Regions from separate parts of the Vibrio mytili genome, predicted to be linked through region 1. Evidence: predicted binding sites of a transcription regulator. Region 1 holds the regulator's gene; each other region holds the start of a gene.
The links. The regulator PurR, encoded in region 1, represses purine synthesis genes. The targets are predictions, from matches to a motif close to TNANGNAAACGTTTNCNTNA.
Positions count from the first base shown of each region.

Region 1 (7,944 bases):
CTGAAATTTACTGGTGGTTTTCCAGTCTGTTTGCCAAAGAGTTGACAGAGAAAGAACTAGAGGCGTATCACAGCGTGGAGATAAGAGGCTTTCTATCTGGTTTGGGCGAGAACCCAGCCCTGAAGCCCGCAGTCGATACATTGACTGATGCTCTGAATCGGTTGCAAGTGCGTCACGATGCTCAGTTGGAGCTAGCCGCAGATTTCTGTGAGCTGTTTTTGAAAACACACAAGCACGGTGCACTTCCCTACGCTTCTATGTACATCGGTAGCTCTGGATTACTTAATGATAAACCAGCAGAAGAGATGGAAAGATTAATGGCAGAATTTGGCGTACAGGTGGATGCTAGCTTAAATGAACCCGCAGATCACTTGGCCGTAGAGCTCGACTTTTTAGGCAACATGATCATTCGTTCCAACGAGTTTGAACAAGAAAAGCACATGGAAGAAGCTTTCCTAAAACAAAATGACTTTATTCAAAACCAGTTGATGACATGGCTACCCCAATTCGGTAAAAAGTGCTACCAGCTTGATGAGTTCGGCTTTTATTCCAGTGTGACTCAGTTGCTCATTGCATTTTGTAAACTGGACAGTGGTTATCTGATTGGAGAATAATTATAGCTAATCGTTGTTCTCTGCAAAATTGTGACTTCAAATACACTAAACTGTTGTCTAAAGCATTGCCTGACTGGTGACATCGGGATAAAATGTGAGCGCAAACGATTACATATATTATTTACATGCAAACCGCTCATTTCAGCGGTTTTTGTGTTTTTTGGTTCAATGACTTTCCGTAAATGAAAACAGACAAGGATCATTGAACTCCGCTACTAAAAGCCTTTACCAATAATAGAATAACCAATAATCAACGCGATCTACTCGCTCGTGGTGCGTATTTATTACATGCAATAAAGTGAATGCAAGCACTTTCGCGCAGCCGGTTTTCTCCACTAAGGTATAATCATAGTAGCTCGATACAGGACACTATTTATGGCCACTATAAAAGACGTCGCTCGCTTAGCCGGCGTTTCAACCACTACAGTTTCGCACGTTATCAATAAAACGCGCTTTGTTGCAGAAGCAACTCAAGAAAAAGTCATGAAAGCGGTTGATGAGTTAAATTATGCCCCTAGTGCGGTAGCTCGTAGCTTAAAATGTAATTCAACCAGAACCATCGGTATGTTGGTGACTCAGTCAACCAACTTATTCTTCTCTGAAGTCATTGATGGTGTTGAGAGTTACTGTTACCGACAAGGTTATACTCTGATTTTATGTAACACAGGTGGCATATACGAAAAACAACGTGACTATATTCGTATGTTGGCAGAAAAGCGTGTTGATGGCATCTTGGTTATGTGCTCCGATTTAACCGAAGAGCTAAAAGAGATGCTTGACCGTCATGCTGATATTCCAAAGGTGGTCATGGATTGGGGGCCAGAGAGCTCTCAAGCAGATAAAATCATGGATAACTCAGAGGAAGGTGGTTACATAGCAACTAAGTACCTAATCGATAATGGTCATACTGATATTGCGTGTTTAAGTGGTCACTTTGAAAAACTGGCTTGTAAGGAACGTATTCTAGGTTTCCGTCGTGCTATGGCTGAAGCTGATCTCCCTGTAAACGAGGATTGGATTCTAGAAGGTAACTTTGAATGTGACACTGCCGTATTGGTTGCCGATCAGATCACCGCTATGAAAAAGCGTCCAACAGCGGTCTTTTGCTTCAACGATACAATGGCACTTGGTTTAATGAGCCGATTACAACAAAATGGCATTTCAGTGCCAGATGATATTTCTGTTGTGGGCTATGACAATATTGAGCTGGCAGAGTATTTCTCACCACCACTTACAACCATTCACCAGCCTAAGCGCCGTGTTGGTAAAAATGCGTTCGAAATTCTGCTTGAGCGAATTAAAGATAAAGAGCATGAGAAGCGAATTTTTGAAATGCAGCCTGAGCTGGTCATCCGCAATACGGTTAAAAAACTCAACTGAGTAAAATAGTCTAACAAATAAGCACCTGCGCAAGGTGCTTATTTTTTTCTTAAAAATAACATTTATTAAACCCCCATCTAACTTTTCACAAAACCTCACAAAATAACTCTTTGTTTTATTGTCACTTAATGCAATAAAAGCGTTCTCTTGTTGTGTTAATTGACCACATCAGATAATAAGAATCATAATGCATAATTACGCATTATTTACTGAACGAACATCACACTTTATGAGCTGAAATGTGATATTGATTCAATATCCACAGTATTCTGAAAATGTCACGCACAGGGCAAACCATTTGAAAGAATGGGACGCAAAGCTTCCGGCCTGAACCCTATTTTTTAGTGGAAGGTAGCGGGGTTGCCGATGGCAAATATGCATATAATGAGTTTACCCTTTAATGACATTGTTACTACATGCATTTGCTAATCTCTCGGACCTGATTTTTGGTGGCGTAATATGAATTACACCGAGATAAGACATCATGGATAAACCAATACTCAAAGACTCAATGAAGCTGTTTGAGGCACTTGGCACGATCAAATCGCGCTCAATGTTTGGCGGCTTCGGGCTGTTCGCAGATGAGACTATGTTTGCTCTAGTAGTGAACAATCAGCTTCATATACGAGCAGACCAGCAGTCCTGTTCTCAGTTCGAGAAACAAGGACTAAAACCGTACGTATATAAAAAGCGTGGCTTTCCCGTTGTTACTAAATACTATGCTATTTCTAATGATTTATGGGAATCTCGTGAACGTTTATTGGACGTTGCGCAACAATCTCTTAAATGCGCAAAGTTGGAAAAAGTCGAGCAAGCCAATACCAAACCAACGCGGTTAAAAGACTTACCTAACCTTCGGTTAGCAACAGAGCGAATGTTGAAAAAAGCCGGAATTAAATCCGTAGAACAGCTCGAAGAAGAAGGCGCATTAAACGCATATAAAGCAATCCAAGATACGCACAGCACCTCTGTAAGTATCGAACTACTCTGGGCTTTAGAAGGCGCGATTAATGGTACTCACTGGAGCGTGGTTCCGCAAACTCGTCGGGATGAACTAAAAAGCCAACTTCAGTAACGTCCGTTTTCAAGTATCATCAAACCGCAGTTTTATCTGCGGTTTTTTTTGAAATTTTTTCCTCTCTTAACCTGTCTATAGATTTTGTGATATCTAAGTGGAACTGCATAATGGATAAAAAAAAGATCGTCGGGTTAATCCTTGTTACTGTCATCGTAATCTTAGCGACATACTTTAGCCCCTATTTGACCTTAGAAAATGCCAAAGCCCAGCAAGCCGATTTAAACGCTTATATTGATAAAAACTTCATCTTGGCAGCGGCGGTGTACTTCTTCACCTATATTGTCGTTACTGCTTTATCGATTCCTGGCGCCGCGGTGGTCACCTTACTCGGTGCAGCACTTTTTGGTTTTTGGTCAAGTTTGTTGCTAGTCTCTTTTGCCAGTACGATTGGAGCGACAGTGGCGTTTCTGAGTAGCCGCTATTTGCTGCAAGAGTGGGTACAAAATAAATTCGGCAAAAAACTCGAGGCCATTAACAATGGTGTCAAAAAAGACGGTTCGTTCTATCTGTTGTCGCTGCGTTTGATTCCGGTATTTCCTTTTTTCTTAATCAACCTTTTAATGGGGCTAACGCCGATGTCAGTCGGCCGATTCTACCTGATAAGCCAAATAGGTATGCTACCTGGAACCGCCGTATACCTAAATGCAGGTACCCAATTAGCTCGCATTGAAAGCCTCTCCGATGCCGCGTCGCCCTCCATATTAGCCTCTTTGGCTTTACTTGGGTTGTTTCCTATCATCATTAAGTGGGTAATGATGAGGTTCATGCCCAACATTCAAAGCAAGAGAAATAATACTTAATGAAGATATTTATCGCTAAGAATCCAGCTGAAGCCCATATTGTCTGCGAGTTGCTAAAAGCAGAGCAGGTATGTTGTGAGGTACGTGGAGAGGGGATCTTTGGGTTAAAGGGTGAATTGCCCTTTGGGGAAGACACGGATCCTTATGTTTGGTTGTTGAATCCAGAGCAACACCGCCAGGCAGCGATAATTATTGAAGGCTATGAAAAGCAAACGCAACCAAACGTATTTCCGGATTGGCAATGCCCTCATTGCTTAGAGAACAATGAAGGGCAATTCGGTGCTTGTTGGCGGTGTGGGTATCACATTGATGGAAGGGACTAGGTATTAGGGTCCTAGGTCCTAGGTTCTAGGCCCTAGAAAAAGATTACTGATTACTGATTACTGATTACTGATTACTGATTACTGATTACTGAAATTTATCCCATGCATTCAGCTTGTCAACGTCATGCCAGCGAGCTCAATCGTGACGCTATTCTGTATTCCCTAAAATACAACACACCAATCCCAATACGAGAATACTGAAGCTTCGAGTATCTCCCCCTCTAGGATCCTAGGACCTTACTAGTTAAGCCATTAAGCTTTGTCGCTTTATGAATTCAATGGAATGTTGATTAAAATCGTCTGGTCGCTCAACATTACAAACATGCCCACAGTTAGGAATTTCACGAAGTACGCTTAACTTATGTGCTGCAACCATTTCTTTAACAGGTTTAATGAACATATAGTCCCTATCCCCCATCAAGTATAGTGTTGGTATTGGCAACTCTCTGTCTTTGAAATACTTCATTAATGGGTTCACATCCGCCGCTAATACAAACCAACGTTTGAACTCTTTTTGACAAAGTTTCTTAGCTTCTCGAATAAATAGATGCCTCGATTCACGTTGATTCCTCTGTGGCATCACAACATAAGCAAATAACTTATATAACCACATATAAGGTAAGATGTGCTTGCAGAAGTTTCCTGACTTCACCAGAATTTGCGAGCGTGTATTCAACCGAGTCACGGCACCACCTAGCACCATTGAGCTGACCCTTTCTGTCGCAAGCTCTGCTAGGTTGCGCACAATGATGGTACCCAATGACATACCAACAAAATGCGCCGACTGGATCTTTAAGTGGTCCAACACCTGTAAAATATCTTGCGTCACTTCAGTAAAGGTATAGCGGCTGGTGATCAACTCTTTAAGCAGTTTATTTGACTTTCCATGCCCTCTTAGATCGATAAGTAACAAATTAAAATGCTGCTTATACGCCTTAATTTGCTTAAACCATATCGAAGAGCTGCCTCCTGCACCGTGCACAAATACAACCCACTCATTGCTGGTAGGATGTAAATAGGTTTTATGAAAGAGTAGCGCTTGAGTCATATTCCAACATGAAATGTAATGTTACTAAGTACGGTCGGCAATCCTACCACACTCCGGTGAGTCGACATAATCAAGGCACCAATTTTGGTGCCTTAGTTACCATTTAATTGCGCTTGGGTAACGCCTAAGTAAGTCTAGACGAATGTAACGCAGAGTGATAGAGCTGCAAATATTGTTCTGCGGCTTTTCGCCAACAAAAATCTTTTTGCATCGCGTAAAGCTGCATACGTTTCATCTCTTCGTGATCTTGTACATACAGTAACAAGGCTCTTAACATCGTAAGTAACAGAGCTTGTGGGGTAGGATCATAGAAGACAAAACCCGTCGCTTCTGCACGATTGACATCATAATCAACCACACTGTCTTTTAGCCCACCGACACCACGTACGATTGGCAACGTCCCATAAGCCATGCTGTAAATCTGGTTCAGTCCACAAGGCTCAAATTCAGACGGCATTAAGAAGAAGTCAATGCCGGCTTCAACCAAGTGAGAAAGCTCATTATCATACGCTTCAACAAAGACGAACTTATCGGAATGTTTCGCTGCCGCCTCGTCCAATTGCGCGGCCAGTACGGGATCGCCTGTACCGACGATAACCAACTGCACATCGTGCTTAAGAAAGTCTTCCAAAGCCGGGAGTAGATAGTGAACACCTTTTTGCGTCGTCAGACGACATACCATGCCGAACATGGCACAGTCTCGCTCTTCTAACCCAAGGCGTTGCTGTAATACCCTTTTGGAAGCAAGTTTGCCATCACTCATACTTTGATGGTTCGCTTGATAATTCAGCGGTAGAAAGCCATCGGTTTCAGGATTCCACGCACTATAATCACAACCATTGAGAATCCCCACCAAGTCATTCGCGCGATGTTGGAATTCCCAAGCCATGCCATGACTGCCAAGTTCCGTTTTCAACTCTTCAGCGTATGTTGGACTTACTGCGTTGATCTTATCCGCATTCATCACACCCGCTTTCAGCATAGTGATGTGTGTGGCGCTAATCGCAGCGTCTGGAACATTTCGACTATGAAACTCAGGCAAACATTGAACATCATCGTAGCTAAACACGCCTTTAAATACCGCATTATGTATTGAAAGCACGCTGTGCGTATTGATGAAGAATGGATCCGCGTCATAACGATGTTTGAGAAGAAAAGGGACCAACCCTGTATGCCAATCGTTGGCATGAACAATATCTGGACGAAAATCCAATTTTGGCAGCATATCCAAGCAAGCAGCACTAAAAAACGCAAAGCGCTCGCCGTTATCAGGATAAGCTTGATTATTTTCCGCGTACATAGACGGGCGATTGAAATACGGCTCACAGTCTATTAAATAAACAGGTACGTCACCCAAAAACAACCTCAGTACACGATATTCTGTGTGTGGCCATGAGGTGAGCTTTGTTTCTAACATCACCTCTGCATCACCTAGCCTTTCGATACCTTTGTACGCTGGAATAGTAATACGTACGTCTTGCTGAAGACCGTGAAGCGCTTCTGGCAGTGCCTTGGCTACATCAGCCAAGCCACCGCTTTTAATCAATCCTTCGACTTCAGACGCTACGAACAGTATAGACAAGTCGTTAGTAGCCAACTTTTGCTCCTTTAGGAACGACTACGATACCGTCATCTGACACATGGAAGTGTTTTTTATCTTCTTGAAGATTCACCCCAATTTGTGTGCCAGGTGCAATATCAGCGTTCTTATCCACTATGACACGACGTAAAACGCAGCCTTCACCGACTTTCACGTCTCCTAGGAGTATACATTCGCTGATATCGCAAGCAGATGCAATATTACTACGGAAACCAAGCACAGATTTTTCGATACGAGAACCACGCACATAGCTGCCGTTACATACTAAGCTATCGATGATTTGTACTCTTCCATTATCCGAATCTGTAAATGTCGCTGGTGGCAGCGGCGGATAATAAGTATGCAGAGGCCACTTACGGTTGTAGAGTGAAAAAGGCGCATCTTTCTCTAGCAGATCCATGTGGGCTTCCCAGTACGCATCGATGGTACCGACATCTCGCCAATAAACTTCTTCTCTTTCACCGGTGATTTTGTTGGTACTGAAGTCATAAACGAACACATCGCCACGAGGGAACATTTTAGGAATGATGTCTTTACCGAAGTCGTGCGATGAGTCTTCGTTGTCCGCATCTTCCTCGAGTTCAGAAAACAGAGCGTTCGCTTCGAAGACATAGTTACCCATAGATACCAGTGCAAACTCGGGATCGCCTGGGATCGATTTTGGGTTGGCTGGTTTTTCTTCAAAGCCAATCATTCGACCTTCACTGTCCACTTCAATCACACCAAACTGAGAGGCTTCTCGTAGCGGCATGCGTAAAGCAGATACCGTTAGTGATGCGCCTTTGTCAGTATGGAAATCAATCATCTGCTTAATATCCATCTTGTAGATATGGTCTGAACCAAAGATGCACACTTGATCCGGCTCTTCGAGTTGCATAAATCGAAGGTTCTGATAGATGGCGTCAGCCGTTCCTTCGTACCATCGTTTGCCAGTACGCATTTGAGCAGGAATTGGATCGATAAATCGGTCAGTAATACCGTTAATATTCCAACCTTTTTTTAAGTGGTGGAAAAGCGATTGGGATTTAAATTGAGTGAGGACATAAATGCGCATTAAATCAGCATTTACAAAGTTGTTAAGAGCGAAATCAATCAGTCGAT
Region 1 covers NZ_CP110481.1:1,884,414-1,892,357, forward strand. The annotation lists gene torD (molecular chaperone TorD) at 1-614, shown strand, start outside; gene purR (HTH-type transcriptional repressor PurR) at 990-1,994, shown strand; cyclic di-GMP riboswitch class I at 2,273-2,362, shown strand; gene ONE56_RS08660 (TfoX/Sxy family DNA transformation protein) at 2,479-3,069, shown strand; gene ONE56_RS08665 (TVP38/TMEM64 family protein) at 3,180-3,872, shown strand; gene ONE56_RS08670 (putative signal transducing protein) at 3,872-4,195, shown strand; gene ONE56_RS08675 (alpha/beta fold hydrolase) at 4,440-5,243, opposite strand; gene glgA (glycogen synthase GlgA) at 5,368-6,840, opposite strand; gene glgC (glucose-1-phosphate adenylyltransferase) at 6,830-7,944, opposite strand, start outside.

Region 2 (7,944 bases), 1.2 Mb from region 1:
TTGGTTCCAATGCTGATGGCTGTGGGTATTTCTCCTGAATTGTCTCAGGCGGCATACCGTGTTGGTGATTCAGTCTCGAACATCATCTCACCTCTAATGGTGTTCTTCCCTCTGGTTGTGGTTTACTGTCAGCGTTACGTGAAATCGACGGGTATTGGAACCTTAGCGTCTCTGATGATGCCATTTTCGATTGCGATGCTTATCGGCTGGTCAATCTTCCTAGTCGCCTACTGGATGATTGGTATCCCTCTTGGTATCCAAGCGCCTTACACTTATACGATGTAACCAGAACGTCCGGATATAACCGCACTTCATATACTAAAAAGCACTCGTTGAAAAACGGGTGCTTTCTTTTTAGTAAAAGAAAGCACCTAGGGTAAGTGCTGTAACTTAGGTGAAAAACGGTGGATTTTGTGTTTGCGGTTTTGGATTACAGATCGCTTCGCTTCTAGATTACGGAGGCGTTTACCGAGGGTCCCGTATTCCGTAATCCACTTCCACTTCCTGAGTTTGAAGGGTAACATTCACCGCATTAAACGATTTATCAAGATACTGGAGCCCACTTTGTCTGATCTTCAATTCACCGCCCAAGATGAACACTTTATGCGCCGAGCAATGACACTGGCTGAGCAGGCAGAGGCGGAAGGTGAAGTGCCGGTTGGCGCCGTGCTAGTCAAAGATGGGGAAATCATCGCAGAAGGTTGGAACCGTTCGATATGCGCTCACGATGCAACGGCTCATGCGGAGATTCAAACATTACGTAAAGCTGGGCAAGTCTTAGAAAACTACCGCTTATTGGACACCACGCTTTATGTGACATTAGAGCCTTGCCCGATGTGCGCAGGTGCGTTGTTACACAGTCGAGTTAAGCGCGTGGTCTACGGTGCACCCGATCTTAAGGCTGGTGCTGCGGGGACCGTTTTGAATTTGTTTGAAAGCCAAGCTGCTTATCACTATGCAATCGTAGAACAAGGGCTGCTAGAAGAAGAGTGCCGAGCTCAATTACAAGCGTTCTTTAAACGTCGGCGTAAAGAAATCAAAGCCAGAAAACAAGCTGAGAAAGCTTTGCAAAACGAGCAAACCCATCGGGACAAATAGAACCAACACAGCAAGCACCTCAGAGCAGCATACGAGAGCGCTACCTGTGTTCGATATTTTCGCTGCTTTTTGTCACAAGAGAGGGCCGACTTATTTGTGATCTTATTGGTTGACTAAATGAACGAAAACACGCCTACGAGCATTCATTTTCTTTTTTAAGTTCGCTAATTTGCGTTTTCGGCGTATTGCAGCGACGGTTTTACTTAAACGTTTTGACTGAACTCTACATCTTTTCATATTCGAAACCTTTTTGGTACAAGACGACGAACACACTCTCTTTAGCACACGCACTGTATCAAGCATACGTGTTTGCATGCATGTTCTTCGTTAATATGTTTACTAATGTTCTGGTCATTAGCAAAGTGAATCGTTGAGTTAGTCTATCGCGTCATCGGATGTTTCGTCCTGGTCGTCTGAGTCTTGTTCTGGGATAGATTGACTCGCCGAAGAGCTGGACCCTGTGATTGTTTCGATGGCCCCAGAGACTAGTTGCTCAGGGGCAAGAGGTGGGATGACTTTCAAGTCATCGGTGTCATCTTCTTCCGCTGGTTTTTGACTGACGTGACCAATAATGGATTGATAGTAGCGTCTGATGTTTTCCACGTAGTTGCGCGCTTCATCCCCGCGAGCATAGCCATAACGGGTTTGGCTGTAATAACGCTTTTGACGTAGTAGCGGTAATCTATCTTTCACATCAGCCCAAGCATCAGGGTCACCGCCTTGCGATTTGGTAAGGCGTCTTGCGTCCATCATATGGCCATAGCCAATGTTATAAGAAGCAAGGGCAAACCAAATTTTTTCATGTTCATTGATGGAGTCTGGCACCCGACCGACAATACGACGCAAGTACTCGACACCACCTCGAACGGATTGCTCTGGATCTAATCGGTTAGTCACGCCAACGCTTTTCGCAGTCGGCAACGTCAGCATCATCATCCCTCGGACACCTGTTGGAGACTTCGCTTTTGGTTTCCAATGAGATTCTTGATAAGCCAATGCAGCGATGAGGCGCCAGTCAAACTCTTCGCTGTATTTTTGAAACAGAGGAGACCACCTTGGTAGCTTGTCGTCCAGTGCACGAATAAAAGCACGAGTATCCACATAATCGAACGCTTCGACGTGACCAATATACTTCTCTTCCAGTAACGCTAAGTCCCCAGACTGTTTGATATTGCCAAAGAACTCGATAAGCATCGCATATAAACTCTCGTCCTCTGAGCGACGAGTAAACCAAGAAACAGGTTGATCTTCGGTTAGCTCAAACGCCAATGCCAAGTCGGGATAAAGCCGTTGAGCCAGCGACAATTCAACAGAGTCGGTGACCGTAAACCTTAACTCACCAGTAGAAACGCGTTTCAATAGGTCGCGAGTATCAGCATTACCTACAATTTCAAATTGCAAATCCGGGTGTTGTTCTTTCAATGCTGTCAACGTAGGGACATATTGGGATTGTTCGACGATCTGCAGCGTTTGTGCACCTGCGTTTGTCTCTTCGTCTGCAGCTTCATCTTTAGACGCTTGATATTGGATAAGCTGTTCCAGGCTTCGAGGCCTACGTTGTCCCTTTTTGTAAACGACTTGCTGGCTAACGTAGTAATAAGCTGGCCCAGGACGAAAGCGCTCGACTGCTTGCGAAGTCTGGTTCAGCCCGGTGGCGATAATATCGATATCACCTTTATTTAGTGCAGGGAATAGATCGGCTTGACGAAATGCTGGTTTGATCTCGAGTTTAACGCCTAGCTCTTCAGCGAATTGACGTGCCAACTCATAGTCCAACCCTGCTGGACCATCGGGACCAATGTAGTACGACAGTTGATTATTTAAAGTACCAACTCGAAGCACTCCACGTTCTTGGATTTGTTCGAATTCACTTTTGGGTGCCGACTCAATTTGGCAGGCAGAAAGGAGTAGCACAGAAGCGAAAAGTAGGGCGCTGCGCTTAAGTCGGTTGAACTGGCTGATTTGCATTAATAAATACTTCTTTGCATTAGATTGGTACTGCTCGATAAGTTTTCTATTTACCTTTATATCAAAGCGAGGCGATAGGGCAAAGTGAATCGGGTCGATAGAATGTCACATTGCGGGTTTTATCGACATTTTTGAACATATGTACCAAGGACGGTGAGCCAAACGAAAGCCACATTGCGATAGTAAGCCGTTTGTCATCTACTCTTACCGAGGTTGGGGTTTAGCGGTTATTTAGGGATAATTCAAATTTGAAGAAAAAAGTGACGCAAACGGTTGCTTTTGGTGTTACATCACAAAAACAAATACTATATAATGCGCTCGCAAAGGAGAGGTGGAATTGGCATAGGTTTGTGAATCTTCGGTAATGCCCTCGAAGAACATACAGTAACCCACTGAATTTATTCCAATATCACCTCAGGTCAATAGACCTCAACCAATTGCATAAGAGACCTAAGCACATGAGAATTTTGCGTGGCTCCCCAGCTCTTTCTGAGTTCCGTGTTAACAAACTACTCGAACTTTGTCGTGAACAAGATCTGCCTGTAACTGGCATATATGCCGAGTTTATGCACTTTGCAGATCTAACCTCTGATCTAGATGACCAAGAGTTAGAAAAACTAGAAAAGTTGCTAACTTACGGCCCAACCATCGAAGAGCACGCGCCTGAAGGTCTTCTACTTCTTGTGACGCCTCGTCCTGGCACTATTTCTCCATGGTCTTCCAAATCGACCGATATTGCGAAAAACTGTGGTCTAAACAAGGTTAAGCGTCTGGAACGTGGTACAGCGTACTATGTCGAGGCGTCATCTGAGTTAACACCAGAGCAAGTTGATGCAGTGAAAGCGCTAATCCATGACCGTATGATGGAAACCGTGTTTACTGAACTGGACGCTGCGTCAGCACTGTTTACCGTCGCAGAGCCTAAGCCTGTCGCGCATATTGATATCTTAGCGGGTGGTCGTCTTGCGCTTGAAGAAGCAAACGTTTCCCTTGGTTTGGCGTTAGCAGACGATGAAATTGATTACTTAGTTGAGAACTTTACTAAGCTTGGTCGTAATCCAAACGACATTGAGCTAATGATGTTTGCTCAGGCAAACTCAGAGCACTGTCGTCATAAGATCTTTAACGCAGATTGGACTATCGATGGCGTAGACCAAGAAAAGTCGCTGTTTAAGATGATCAAAAATACATTTGAAACGACGCCTGATCACGTTCTGTCTGCTTACAAAGATAACGCAGCAGTGATGACAGGTTCTAAAGTCGGTCGTTTCTTCCCAGATCCTAAATCTCGTCAATACACTTATCATCACGAAGATGCACACATCTTGATGAAGGTAGAGACGCACAACCACCCAACGGCAATCTCTCCGTGGCCAGGCGCATCAACGGGTTCTGGCGGTGAAATCCGTGACGAAGGCGCGACAGGTATCGGTGGTAAGCCAAAAGCGGGTCTGGTTGGTTTCACAACCTCTAACTTACGTATTCCTGGTTATGAGCAGCCGTGGGAAACCGACTTTGGTAAGCCGGGACGTATCGTAAACGCATTAGACATCATGCTCGAAGGTCCTCTAGGCGGCGCGGCATTCAACAACGAATTTGGTCGTCCAAACCTACTCGGTTACTTCCGTACCTACGAAGAGAAAGTTACGTCTCACGCGGGTGAAGAAATCCGTGGTTACCATAAGCCAATCATGATTGCTGGTGGTATGGGTAATATTCGTGATGAGCACGTGCAGAAGAAAGAGATCCCAGTGGGTGCGAGCCTAATCGTACTTGGTGGCCCAGCGATGAATATCGGCCTAGGTGGCGGTGCCGCTTCGTCAATGGCGTCTGGCCAATCAGCAGAAGATTTGGACTTTGCTTCAGTACAACGTGAAAACCCAGAAATGGAACGCCGTTGTCAGGAAGTGATCGACCGTTGTTGGCAGCTAGGCGAAGATAACCCTATCGCGTTTATCCACGATGTGGGCGCGGGCGGTATCTCTAATGCACTTCCAGAGCTATGTGACGACGGCGAGCGTGGCGGTAAATTCCAGCTACGTGACGTACCAAATGATGAGTTGAGCATGAGCCCACTTGAGATTTGGTGTAACGAATCTCAGGAGCGTTACGTTCTTGCGGTTGCGCCAGAGCATATGGAAGCATTTGATGCAATTTGTAAGCGTGAACGTGCGCCATATGCGGTCGTCGGTGTGGCAACGGAAGAGCGTCACCTCACGCTAGAAGATTCTCACTTCGACAATACGCCAATCGATATGCCAATGGACATTCTGCTTGGCAAGACTCCGAAGATGCACCGCGATGCTAAAACGCTGAAAGTCGATAGTCCAGCGATTGCACGCGATGGTATCGAAATCAACGAAGCGGCTGACCGCGTTCTTCGTCTACCAACCGTTGCTGAGAAAACATTCTTGATCACCATCGGTGACCGCTCGGTTACAGGCTTGGTTGCTCGCGACCAAATGGTAGGCCCTTGGCAGGTTCCAGTGGCGAACTGTGCGGTAACCGCCGCAAGTTACGACACCTACCACGGTGAAGCGATGTCGATGGGTGAGCGTACTCCAGTCGCTCTACTAGATTTTGGCGCATCAGCTCGTCTGGCGGTTGGTGAGTCTCTAACAAACATTGCTGCGACAGATATCGGTGATATCAAACGCATTAAACTGTCTGCGAACTGGATGTCTCCAGCCGGTCACCCTGGTGAAGATGCAGGTCTTTACGAAGCGGTGAAAGCAGTAGGTGAAGAATTGTGTCCGGCTCTAGGTCTGACTATCCCTGTTGGTAAAGACTCGATGTCGATGAAGACCAAGTGGGAAGAGAACGGTGAGAGCAAAGAAGTGACGTCACCGCTATCGCTGGTTATCACTGCGTTCGGTCGTGTTGAAGACGTGCGTAAAACAGTGACACCTCAGTTGCGTACCGACAAGGGTGAATCTTCACTCGTGCTCGTTGACCTTGGTAACGGTAAAAACCGTTTGGGTGCAACTGCGCTGGCACAGGTTTACAAGCAACTTGGTGACAAACCGGCTGATGTAGACAACGCAGAGCAGCTAAAAGGCTTCTTCGATGCGATGCAAACGCTAGTTCGCGATGACAAGCTAGTGGCTTACCACGATAAAGGTGATGGTGGTTTGTTCGTAACGCTTGCTGAGATGGCATTTGCCGGCCACTGTGGTGTGAAGGCTGACATAGCAGCACTTGGTGACGATGCATTAGCAGCATTATTCAACGAAGAGTTGGGGGCAGTTGTTCAAGTTAAGAACGCAGAACTGGATTCCGTTCTGTCTACACTTGCTGCGAATGGCTTAGAAGCATGTTCACATGTGATTGGAACTGTTGAAGCTTCAGATGACTTCGTTATCACTTCTGGTGATGCTGTTGTACTTGAGCGTTCACGTACAGACCTCCGTGTTATCTGGGCAGAAACCACGCACAAAATGCAGTCACTACGTGATAACCCAGCATGTGTAGACCAAGAATTTGAAGCGAAGAAAGACAATTCAGACCCAGGCCTGAACGTATCGCTAAGTTACGATGTCAACGAAGACATCGCGGCACCATACATTGCAAAAGGCGCGAAGCCTAAGATGGCGATTCTTCGTGAGCAAGGTGTTAACTCTCACGTTGAAATGGCAGCAGCGTTTGACCGTGCGGGCTTTGAAGCAACTGACATTCATATGAGTGACATTCTGACTGGTAAAGCCGTACTGGATGAATACCAAGGTCTAGTGGCTTGTGGTGGTTTCTCTTATGGTGACGTATTAGGCGCTGGTGAAGGTTGGGCGAAGTCCATTCTATTTAACGCGCAAGCTCGTGAGCAATTCCAAGCCTTCTTCAACCGCGAAGAGACGTTCTCTCTTGGTGTGTGTAATGGCTGTCAGATGCTATCGAACCTGAAAGAACTTATCCCTGGTGCAGACCTGTGGCCACGTTTTGTTCGCAACGAATCTGAGCGTTTTGAGGCACGCTTTAGCTTAGTAGAAGTGCAGAAGTCTGACTCTGTGTTCTTCGACGGCATGGCTGGCTCTCGTATGCCTATCGCGGTTTCGCACGGTGAAGGTCGTGTGGAAGTACGTGACGGCGAGCACCTAAGCGCAATCGAAGCGTCAGGTACCGTCGCACTGCGTTACATCGACAATAACGGCAACCCAACGCAGCAGTACCCGAACAACCCGAATGGTTCGCCAAATGCGATCACCGGTCTGACAACCGCTGATGGCCGTGTCACTATTATGATGCCTCACCCAGAGCGTGTATTCCGTACGGTTGCAAACTCTTGGTCTCCAGAAGGCTGGGGTGAAAACGGTGCTTGGATGCGTATGTTCCAAAACGCACGCAAGAACATCGGCTAATTCAGGTTTTCATTGAAGAGCAAAGCGCAGATCGCAAGGTCTGCGCTTTTTTGTTTCGGCTTAGAAAAATTCTTACTTTCAGTCAAAAAAATCGCGCAAAGAGGAATCAATTATGCTCTAATACCGCGCTTACCAAGGGATGGTGTTAAACAGCTCAGCTTAGATGGAGTTATCAAGTTGACCGAATCCCTGATTGATCCCTAAAATCCCTTAGGAAATGAAAGAAATGTCTAAGAATCCAAAATTTGCTATCCGCGTGACTGAAAAACGTAACGGCTGGAGCGCAGAAATCACTCGTCAAGTGACGTCTCGTAAGACTGTTGTATCAAAACGTGAAACAGGCTTTGATAGCGAAGAGAAAGCACAAGCTTGGGCTGAGAAAGAGCTGGCTGGTTTTGTTCAAAATCAAGTCGTTCGTAATGAGCGTAAAGCGGTACAACGTCAAGAGCGTGAAGCAGAGCAACTTGCAGCCAAAGCGCGCAAAGAAGAAGCTCGTCAGGCTCAAGACGCAGACGAAGAGTAAGAG
Region 2 covers NZ_CP110481.1:654,765-662,708, forward strand. The annotation lists gene ONE56_RS03000 (AbgT family transporter) at 1-285, shown strand, start outside; gene tadA (tRNA adenosine(34) deaminase TadA) at 565-1,098, shown strand; gene mltF (membrane-bound lytic murein transglycosylase MltF) at 1,474-3,066, opposite strand; gene purL (phosphoribosylformylglycinamidine synthase) at 3,525-7,418, shown strand; gene ONE56_RS03020 (DUF3622 domain-containing protein) at 7,645-7,941, shown strand.
Region 2: purL (phosphoribosylformylglycinamidine synthase) is a predicted target of PurR. The motif match lies at 3,328-3,347, and genes of this name have one in related genera.

Region 3 (7,944 bases), 190 kb from region 1:
GTATACCACTGTTGCTTCCTTTGCCTGGAATTTTGGCCGGAAAGCCTTATACACACGCTTGGGCGAACTTCGTATTAATGCTGTATTTTTTGCATGCGTTAACCATTTTGTATGTGGATAACGGAGAGCGCTGGTTAGCTGCGGTTGAATTACTACTCACGTCTGTGGGCTTCGCTGGCAACATTTTGTTTGCCCGAGCGAGAGGTAAGGAGCTGGGCCTAAAACTCAAACGTTTATCCCAAGTTGAAAAAGAAGAGAAAGACAAGTTTCTAAATTAGTCGGCTTAGTCATAAGTTTTTGATAAAAAAGAGTCGCCATTGCGACTCTTTTTTATTGCTATTTAGCTTCGCGACGACTGCCACTCATAAACTAAATCATACTGCTCTTGTACTGGCTTTTTGCTCGGTTGAACAGGGGACGGGCTATCTTCTAAAGACGACTCAGTCACGTCGGCAATAGCAGGAAGCGCCCCTTCTCCATCAGCAGACTCAGTAGAGGTCGCCCTCTCCTCTTTTTGTATCGTAGTTTCCCCTTTCATTTCGGTCGCAGGAGTAAGTTCAGCCACTGGTTCATCAATCATATGCAATCGAGAGATAGAAGCGGCTTGCTGCTGAAAAGAATCTTTGGACGCAAGCAAGTGAAGTTTTAATGTTAGCTCGTTCCCCTGAACTCGTTTGATCTCACTGCTCGCCACTGAGTTGAGCTGCTTCAATGTATTTTCTAGACGGAAAAAATCCGTTGCTGAATTAACGTTACGCACTTTCATTACCAAAACGTTGGATGGCTGCTCCGTCACAACCACAGCATTCTTTTTCGCATAATAATCAGCAAGACCATTCACCATGGCTTTAATCGCCTGTTCACCCGTTGCAGAGCCACTACGCGGTGGCTTAGGAGAAGCAGAGACGGATGAAGGAGACTGGTCGTATAACGTCCACCGTATCGTATCCTTTTGCACACGTAAGATAAGCAAAGCATCTACCGGATACCGCTGACTCGCTTGGGCGATAGGCGTGATAAAATCGCCCCAAACATCAGAGACCTCTATTCCAGTCACATCATCAAAATCTCCAACAGGAATCGTAACCGGCAACCCGCGCGTCTCAGCAGCACGGCGCAATTTTTTAATGTTCGGAGAGTCAGAGTTTTCCCAAGCGATGGTGCGATCATAGCTTTCTTCTTCAACCATCCAAACAAGAATATTGGCGCGATTAGGTGACCAAGACGGCAACTGTGCCTGATTCAAGAGTGATTGTATCTGCGTACCATTGAACTGCATTTTTAAGCTCGCTTTACCATCCACTCGGCCGTAACCCAACTGAGAAATGTAACGTGAGCTTGACTCCAGCGCCTTTTGAATAACTGGGTTTTGTAAGGAGGAATCCGACCCCGTCGCTCGGACGATAACATCTTTCATACCTTGTTGACGAGCCATAGATTCAGCATCGCTCAACTGACGGTCGATCACCGCTTCTGCATGATAAATATCCACTTGCGTCAGGGCATGTACGGGGAGAGTTAAACAACCTAAAAGTAACAGAGCAAAATAGCGCATAGTTTTCTTCATCCTTAAAACACAACGACAAATGATAAGCAACGCGCAGAGGTCGAGCAAGATAGTGACAGAGGAAATACCGCTAAATATGACACACTTAATATTAATTTTATCAATTTATCATACTGTGTAGCTTATATTTCCTGATAATCAGTTTTATGTCCCTATACGAACGAGCCACAATAATCACCTAATAGCATAAAACACACATACTCTAAATATTTGTAATAAGACAACTCGCAATTCATCCCTCTGTTTTGTAGAATTCACGCGAAATTTTGATCTAAACAGCATTGCAAACGTTTGCTACATGCTAATATCCGCCAAATTTTTTGAATAGGAAATGATTATGAAAAATGCGTTACAAGGCGCTCAAATGCTCTTTGTCGCTTTTGGTGCACTGGTTCTCGTGCCGCTTCTGACTGGTCTCGATCCCAATGTCGCTCTCTTCGGTGCTGGTGTCGGTACTCTTCTCTTCCAATTGATCACTAAACGTTCTGTCCCTATTTTCCTTGCTTCTTCCTTTGCGTTTATTGCTCCTATTATGTTTGGAATCCAAACGTGGGGAATCGCTGCAACCATGGGCGGTTTGATGGCTGCCGGCTTAGTTTATGTTGCGCTTGGTGCCATGATCAAAGTTCGCGGTGTCGGCTTTATTCACAAGATTTTACCTCCCGTGGTCGTAGGGCCGGTGATCATGGTCATTGGTCTCGGCTTAGCACCTACTGCCGTCAATATGGCGATTGGTAAAACGGGTGACGGTGGCGCTCAACTAGTCAACGGTGATGCCGCAATCATTATCTCTTCTGTTTCATTATTAACAACGATTGTGCTCAGTGTCTTTACCAAAGGCTTCTTAAAGCTGGTTCCTATTCTTGGCGGTATTTTGGCTGGATACGCGGTGTCACTATTCTATGGCGTAATTGATTTTACCCCTGTGGCACAAGCGGCTTGGTTAGCGATGCCTAACTTCACTACGCCCGAGTTTAATATCAATGCGATTCTGTTCATGATTCCAGTTGCCATTGCTCCTGCCGTAGAACACGTGGGTGACATGCTCGCTATTTCGAACGTGACAGGTAAAGATTATCTGAAAAAACCAGGATTACACCGCACCATTACCGGCGACGGTATCGCTACGATTGCAGCATCTATGGTTGGTGCACCACCAAACACGACTTATAGCGAAGTAACGGGGGCCGTGATGCTGACTAAAGCGTTCAACCCTGTAATCATGACTTGGGCAGCGATTACCGCTATCGTTCTTGCGTTGGTTGGTAAGCTTGGTGCAATTCTTCAGACCATTCCAGTGCCTGTAATGGGCGGCATCATGATCCTGCTGTTTGGCTCTATCGCGACTGTGGGTCTTAATACCTTAATCAAAAACCATGTTGACCTGCATAAATCTCGTAACCTAGTGATTGTTGCAGTGACACTGGTTTTTGGTATCGGCGGCATGGCTTTCGGCGTTGGCGAGTTCAGTCTTCAGGGTGTCAGTTTGTGCGGCATAGTGGCAATTATTCTGAACTTAGTGCTACCTCATGACCTAGGTGAAAACCACGTCGTTGACAACGCTCAAATGGAAGAACAGAAGTAAACGGTCCACTTTTTCCAATCAAAAACAAATATAAAAAGGCTTGGTTTTTAACCAAGCCTTTGTTTTTAATTCAATTTATAAGAATCAAGGTCGCGCTTATTTAGTACCAAAGATCTTATCGCCCGCATCACCTAGGCCAGGGACAATGTAACCTTTGTCATTGAGTTTCTGGTCAATTGCTGCGGTGTAAAGTTCTACATCTGGGTGCGCTTTTTCTAATGCTTCAATCCCTTCTGGTGCTGCCACTAAAACAAGCACTTTGATTTGGTTACAACCTTGCTCTTTAAGTAAGTCAATGGTTGCAATCATCGAACCGCCAGTTGCAAGCATAGGGTCAACCACAAGAGCGATACGTTCTTCGATGTTTGAGGCCAGTTTGTTAAAGTATGGGACTGGCTCTAGCGTCTCTTCATCACGGTAAATACCGACCACACTGATACGCGCACTTGGTACGTGCTCAAGTACACCATCCATCATACCGAGACCTGCACGCAAGATTGGCACTACGGTTACTTTTTTACCTTTGATTTGGTCGACTTCAACTGGGCCATTCCAACCATCAATGGTCACTTTTTCTGTTTCAAAATCCGCTGTTGCTTCGTAAGTAAGTAGGCTACCGACTTCTGTCGCTAGCTCACGAAAACGTTTCGTGCTGATATCACCTTCTCTCATTAAACCAATTTTGTGTTTTACTAGAGGGTGTTTTACTTCAACAACTTTCATGTCCATCTCCGGCTATAGTTGGCAATATTTAAATAAACCTTCAGATTATACATAATTTTGACGAAGATAGCAGGCGATATCACCAAAGAAAAAAACCAGCGCAAACGTTTGCTATCTGTATTTAAGCACTGGTAGAATAGCGCCGTTTTCATATCCAACTTAAATACCGAGGACTTCCCTGTGAGTGGTAATAACTCTTCTCTTAGTTATAAAGATGCTGGTGTAGATATTGATGCAGGTAACGCGCTTGTCGATCGTATTAAGGGTGCCGTAAAACGTACTCGTCGCCCTGAAGTGATGGGTGGTATCGGTGGTTTTGGCGCACTGTGTGAGCTGCCAACTAAATACAAACAGCCAGTATTAGTGTCTGGTACTGATGGCGTAGGCACCAAACTTCGCCTCGCTCTGGATATGGACAAGCACGACACCATCGGCATTGACCTTGTAGCAATGTGCGTGAATGACCTTATCGTACAAGGGGCAGAGCCATTGTTCTTCCTAGACTACTACGCAACAGGCAAACTGGATGTCGACACTGCTGCAGATGTGGTGTCTGGCATTGCAGAGGGCTGTGTTCAAGCGGGTTGTGCTCTTATCGGTGGTGAAACAGCGGAAATGCCGGGCATGTACGAAGGCGAAGACTACGATGTCGCGGGTTTCTGTGTTGGCGTAGTCGAAAAAGAAGACGTCATTGATGGCTCAAAAGTCGCTGCAGGCGATGCTCTTATCGCGGTAGGTTCAAGCGGCCCCCACTCAAACGGCTACTCACTTATCCGTAAGATCCTTGAAGTGTCAGGTGCAAACAAAAACGAAGATTTAGCTGGTCGTACGATTGGTGAGCATCTTCTAGAACCGACTAAAATTTACATTAAGTCAGCGCTTAAGATGATTGAGAAGTATGACATCCATGCGATTTCTCACATCACAGGCGGTGGCTTCTGGGAAAACATCCCACGCGTTTTACCAGAAGGCACAAAAGCAGTGATCGATGGCAACAGCTGGGAATGGCCTGTTATCTTTAATTGGCTACAAGAAAAAGGGAACGTTACGACGCATGAAATGTACCGCACCTTTAACTGTGGTGTTGGTCTGATCGTCGCCCTACCAAAAGACCAAGCAGACGCAGCCGTTGCGCTTCTTAAAGAAGAAGGCGAAAACGCATGGGTCATTGGTGAAATCGCTCAAGCTGAAGCAAATGAAGAGCAAGTAGAGATCAACTAACTTATAATACCAATTCCAGCAATCTTCTCATCATTCTTGCTGGTTAAAATCGCTGATAGCTGCGTTATAATTTTTGTAATTAGAACCACTAGTTACCGCAAATTTTGTCTTGCTCTAAGCGATTTTTCCTACGCAATTTTATGACAATAAAATTACTGGCATTGGTATATTCAAGCTCAAAAAATGAAAAGAATGAGGATACTAGATGACTAGGTCCTCATTCTGCTATCTGGAACCTCGAAAACCATTTTGATAGTAGGTACTTTTAAAGGATCTACAATTTTAAGGCAGCCTCAACACATGAAAAATATAGTGGTCCTCATTTCTGGTAGCGGTAGTAACCTGCAAGCCATTCTAGAAGCCTGCGATGCCAGCATGCCCAACGCGCATGTTTCTGCTGTTTTCTCAAACAAAGCAGACGCGTACGGATTGGAGCGAGCTAAGCAATTTAATGTGGATGGTCACTTTGTCGATCCTAAAGCATTTGACTCCCGTAACGCCTTTGATGCGGAACTCATGAAACAAATCGACCAGTATCAGCCAGATGTCGTTGTTCTCGCCGGTTACATGCGCATTCTTAGCAGTGAATTTGTCCTGCATTACATGGGTAAGATGATTAATATCCACCCTTCGCTACTGCCAAAATACCCGGGGCTACATACCCACCAGCGCGCAATTGACGCTAAGGACAAAGAACACGGTACCAGCGTTCATTTTGTCACTGAAGAACTCGACGGCGGTCCGGTAATACTGCAAGCCAAAGTGCCAGTCTTTGCTGACGATGATGCAGACACGCTTGCAGCCCGCGTTCAAACTCAAGAACACAGAATTTACCCAATGGTGACTAACTGGCTAGTCGAAGGTCGATTGTCGATGCAAAACGGGAAAGCTTGGTTGGACGGAAAAGAACTCGGCGAGCACGGTTACGCTGCAGAGGACGAGTAATACACTCTCCACCTAGCACAAAATACCCTCCCTACCCCGAACAAAAACAAAAGGCAGTCACACGACTGCCTTTTTCGTTGTTCTAGAGGTTATCTTTACTCTAACGGCTCAGCCGGTGCTTGATTCCCGGGTTTTGGTGCAGCAAATGGCACATCAGCGAGCTCATGCGCATTGTTTTTCACCAGTTCTCCAAAATGAAACAGCCCATATTCACCCGGCTTCATGCGTTGCCATTCTTCATTACCTGTTAACGGTTGAGTGGCGATAACGGACACAATGTCGTTTGGCGTGGTCTCTTCCTGAAAGTTGATTTCGACATCTTCATCAAGCAAAGCAGCTTTGCCAAATGGCGCTCTTCGCGTGATCCAATAAAGGTGATTGGTGCAATACGTCATGACAAATTCGCCATTACTAAGCAGCATGTTGAACACACCTTTGTCTTTTAACTGAACGCAACATTTAGCCACATAAAGGAAGACGGATTCCATATCCTGAGGAGGCTCAGGGTAACGATCTTCCATCTGTTTCAGCAACCAACAAAAAGCGAGTTCACTGTCGGTTTCTCCAACCGGTCGGTGCCCACCTGTATGCAAATCTTGGTAGTTAGATAACTGACCATTATGTGCAAACGTCCAATACTTGCCCCACAACTCACGTGTGAACGGATGGGTATTTTCGAGATTGACCCCGCCTCGGTTTGCTTGGCGAATATGACTCACCACTGCACAGCTTTTTATTGGGTAGTTTTGCACCAGTTCGGCGATCTTAGAGTCACAGCTTGGCTTAGGATCTTTGAAGGTTCGAAACCCCTTTCCTTCATAGAAAGTTATGCCCCAGCCATCGCGGTGTGGACCTGTTCGTCCCCCGCGCTGCATCAACCCCGTAAAACTAAAACAGATATCTGTAGGAACATTGGCGCTCATGCCGAGCAATTCACACATGGTTTAATGAACCTCTTGCCTAGAATTATTCCATTTCTTTTTCAATTAACTGAATGATGATATGGATGATTTTAATGTGTATTTCTTGAATACGATCCGCGTAACCAAAATGCGGAACACGAATTTCAATATCTGCCAAGCCTGCCATTTTGCCACCATCTTTACCTGTCAGCGCGATGGTTTTCATGCCTTTCGCTTGTGCCGCTTCAATGGCTTTTAAAATGTTTGCCGAGTTCCCAGACGTCGACAAGCCAAACAGAATATCACCTTTGCGTCCCACTGCTTCGACATAACGTGAGAATACAAAGTCGTAGCCAAAGTCATTACTCACACAAGAAAGGTGGCTTGGATCTGAAATTGCAATGCCAGCGTAACCTGGGCGATTTTCACGATAACGACCAGTCAACTCTTCGGCAAAGTGCATCGAGTCACAATGAGATCCACCATTACCACATGACAATACTTTGCCATCGTGTTTAAAAGAATCGGCAATCATTTTCGCCGCGGCTTCAATTTGCGCAATGTTATGGTCATCGCTTAAAAATTTGTTGAGCACTTCAGCAGCTTCGTTCAGTTCGCTTCGAATCAGATCTTGGTACATAGGAGGTTCTCTTTTTTATTTCGGTCATCGGCATGCGGTTGCTTTGCCGGTGCAAATGGCTCTGATGCTGAGTCGTTCTCACAGACCCCAACATATTGAGAGTATCTGGGTATAGAGTTTACCCACAAACAAGAATTAGTGTCGATAGAGATCCAACAGATTTGAATTTTTGACACAAATAAACCCCATAACCTGGCTACAAACTCAGCACTGACAATATAAATTTAGAACATTAACTCTACTTGGATCACTTTTTGACCAAATCAGTATTTTACATTTCGTTAATAAATTGGTTACACTTGCAGTAACTGGTTAGACCTCTTACCTAATCGCAGACATACAACACATATAACGTCTGAAA
Region 3 covers NZ_CP110481.1:2,071,382-2,079,325, forward strand. The annotation lists gene ONE56_RS09525 (DUF2069 domain-containing protein) at 1-278, shown strand, start outside; gene ONE56_RS09530 (DUF2066 domain-containing protein) at 341-1,555, opposite strand; gene ONE56_RS09535 (uracil-xanthine permease family protein) at 1,905-3,152, shown strand; gene upp (uracil phosphoribosyltransferase) at 3,249-3,875, opposite strand; gene purM (phosphoribosylformylglycinamidine cyclo-ligase) at 4,056-5,096, shown strand; gene purN (phosphoribosylglycinamide formyltransferase) at 5,397-6,041, shown strand; gene ONE56_RS09555 (class II glutamine amidotransferase) at 6,137-6,982, opposite strand; gene lpcA (D-sedoheptulose 7-phosphate isomerase) at 7,008-7,583, opposite strand.
Region 3: ONE56_RS09535 (uracil-xanthine permease family protein) is a predicted target of PurR. The motif match lies at 1,847-1,866, and genes of this name have one in related genera.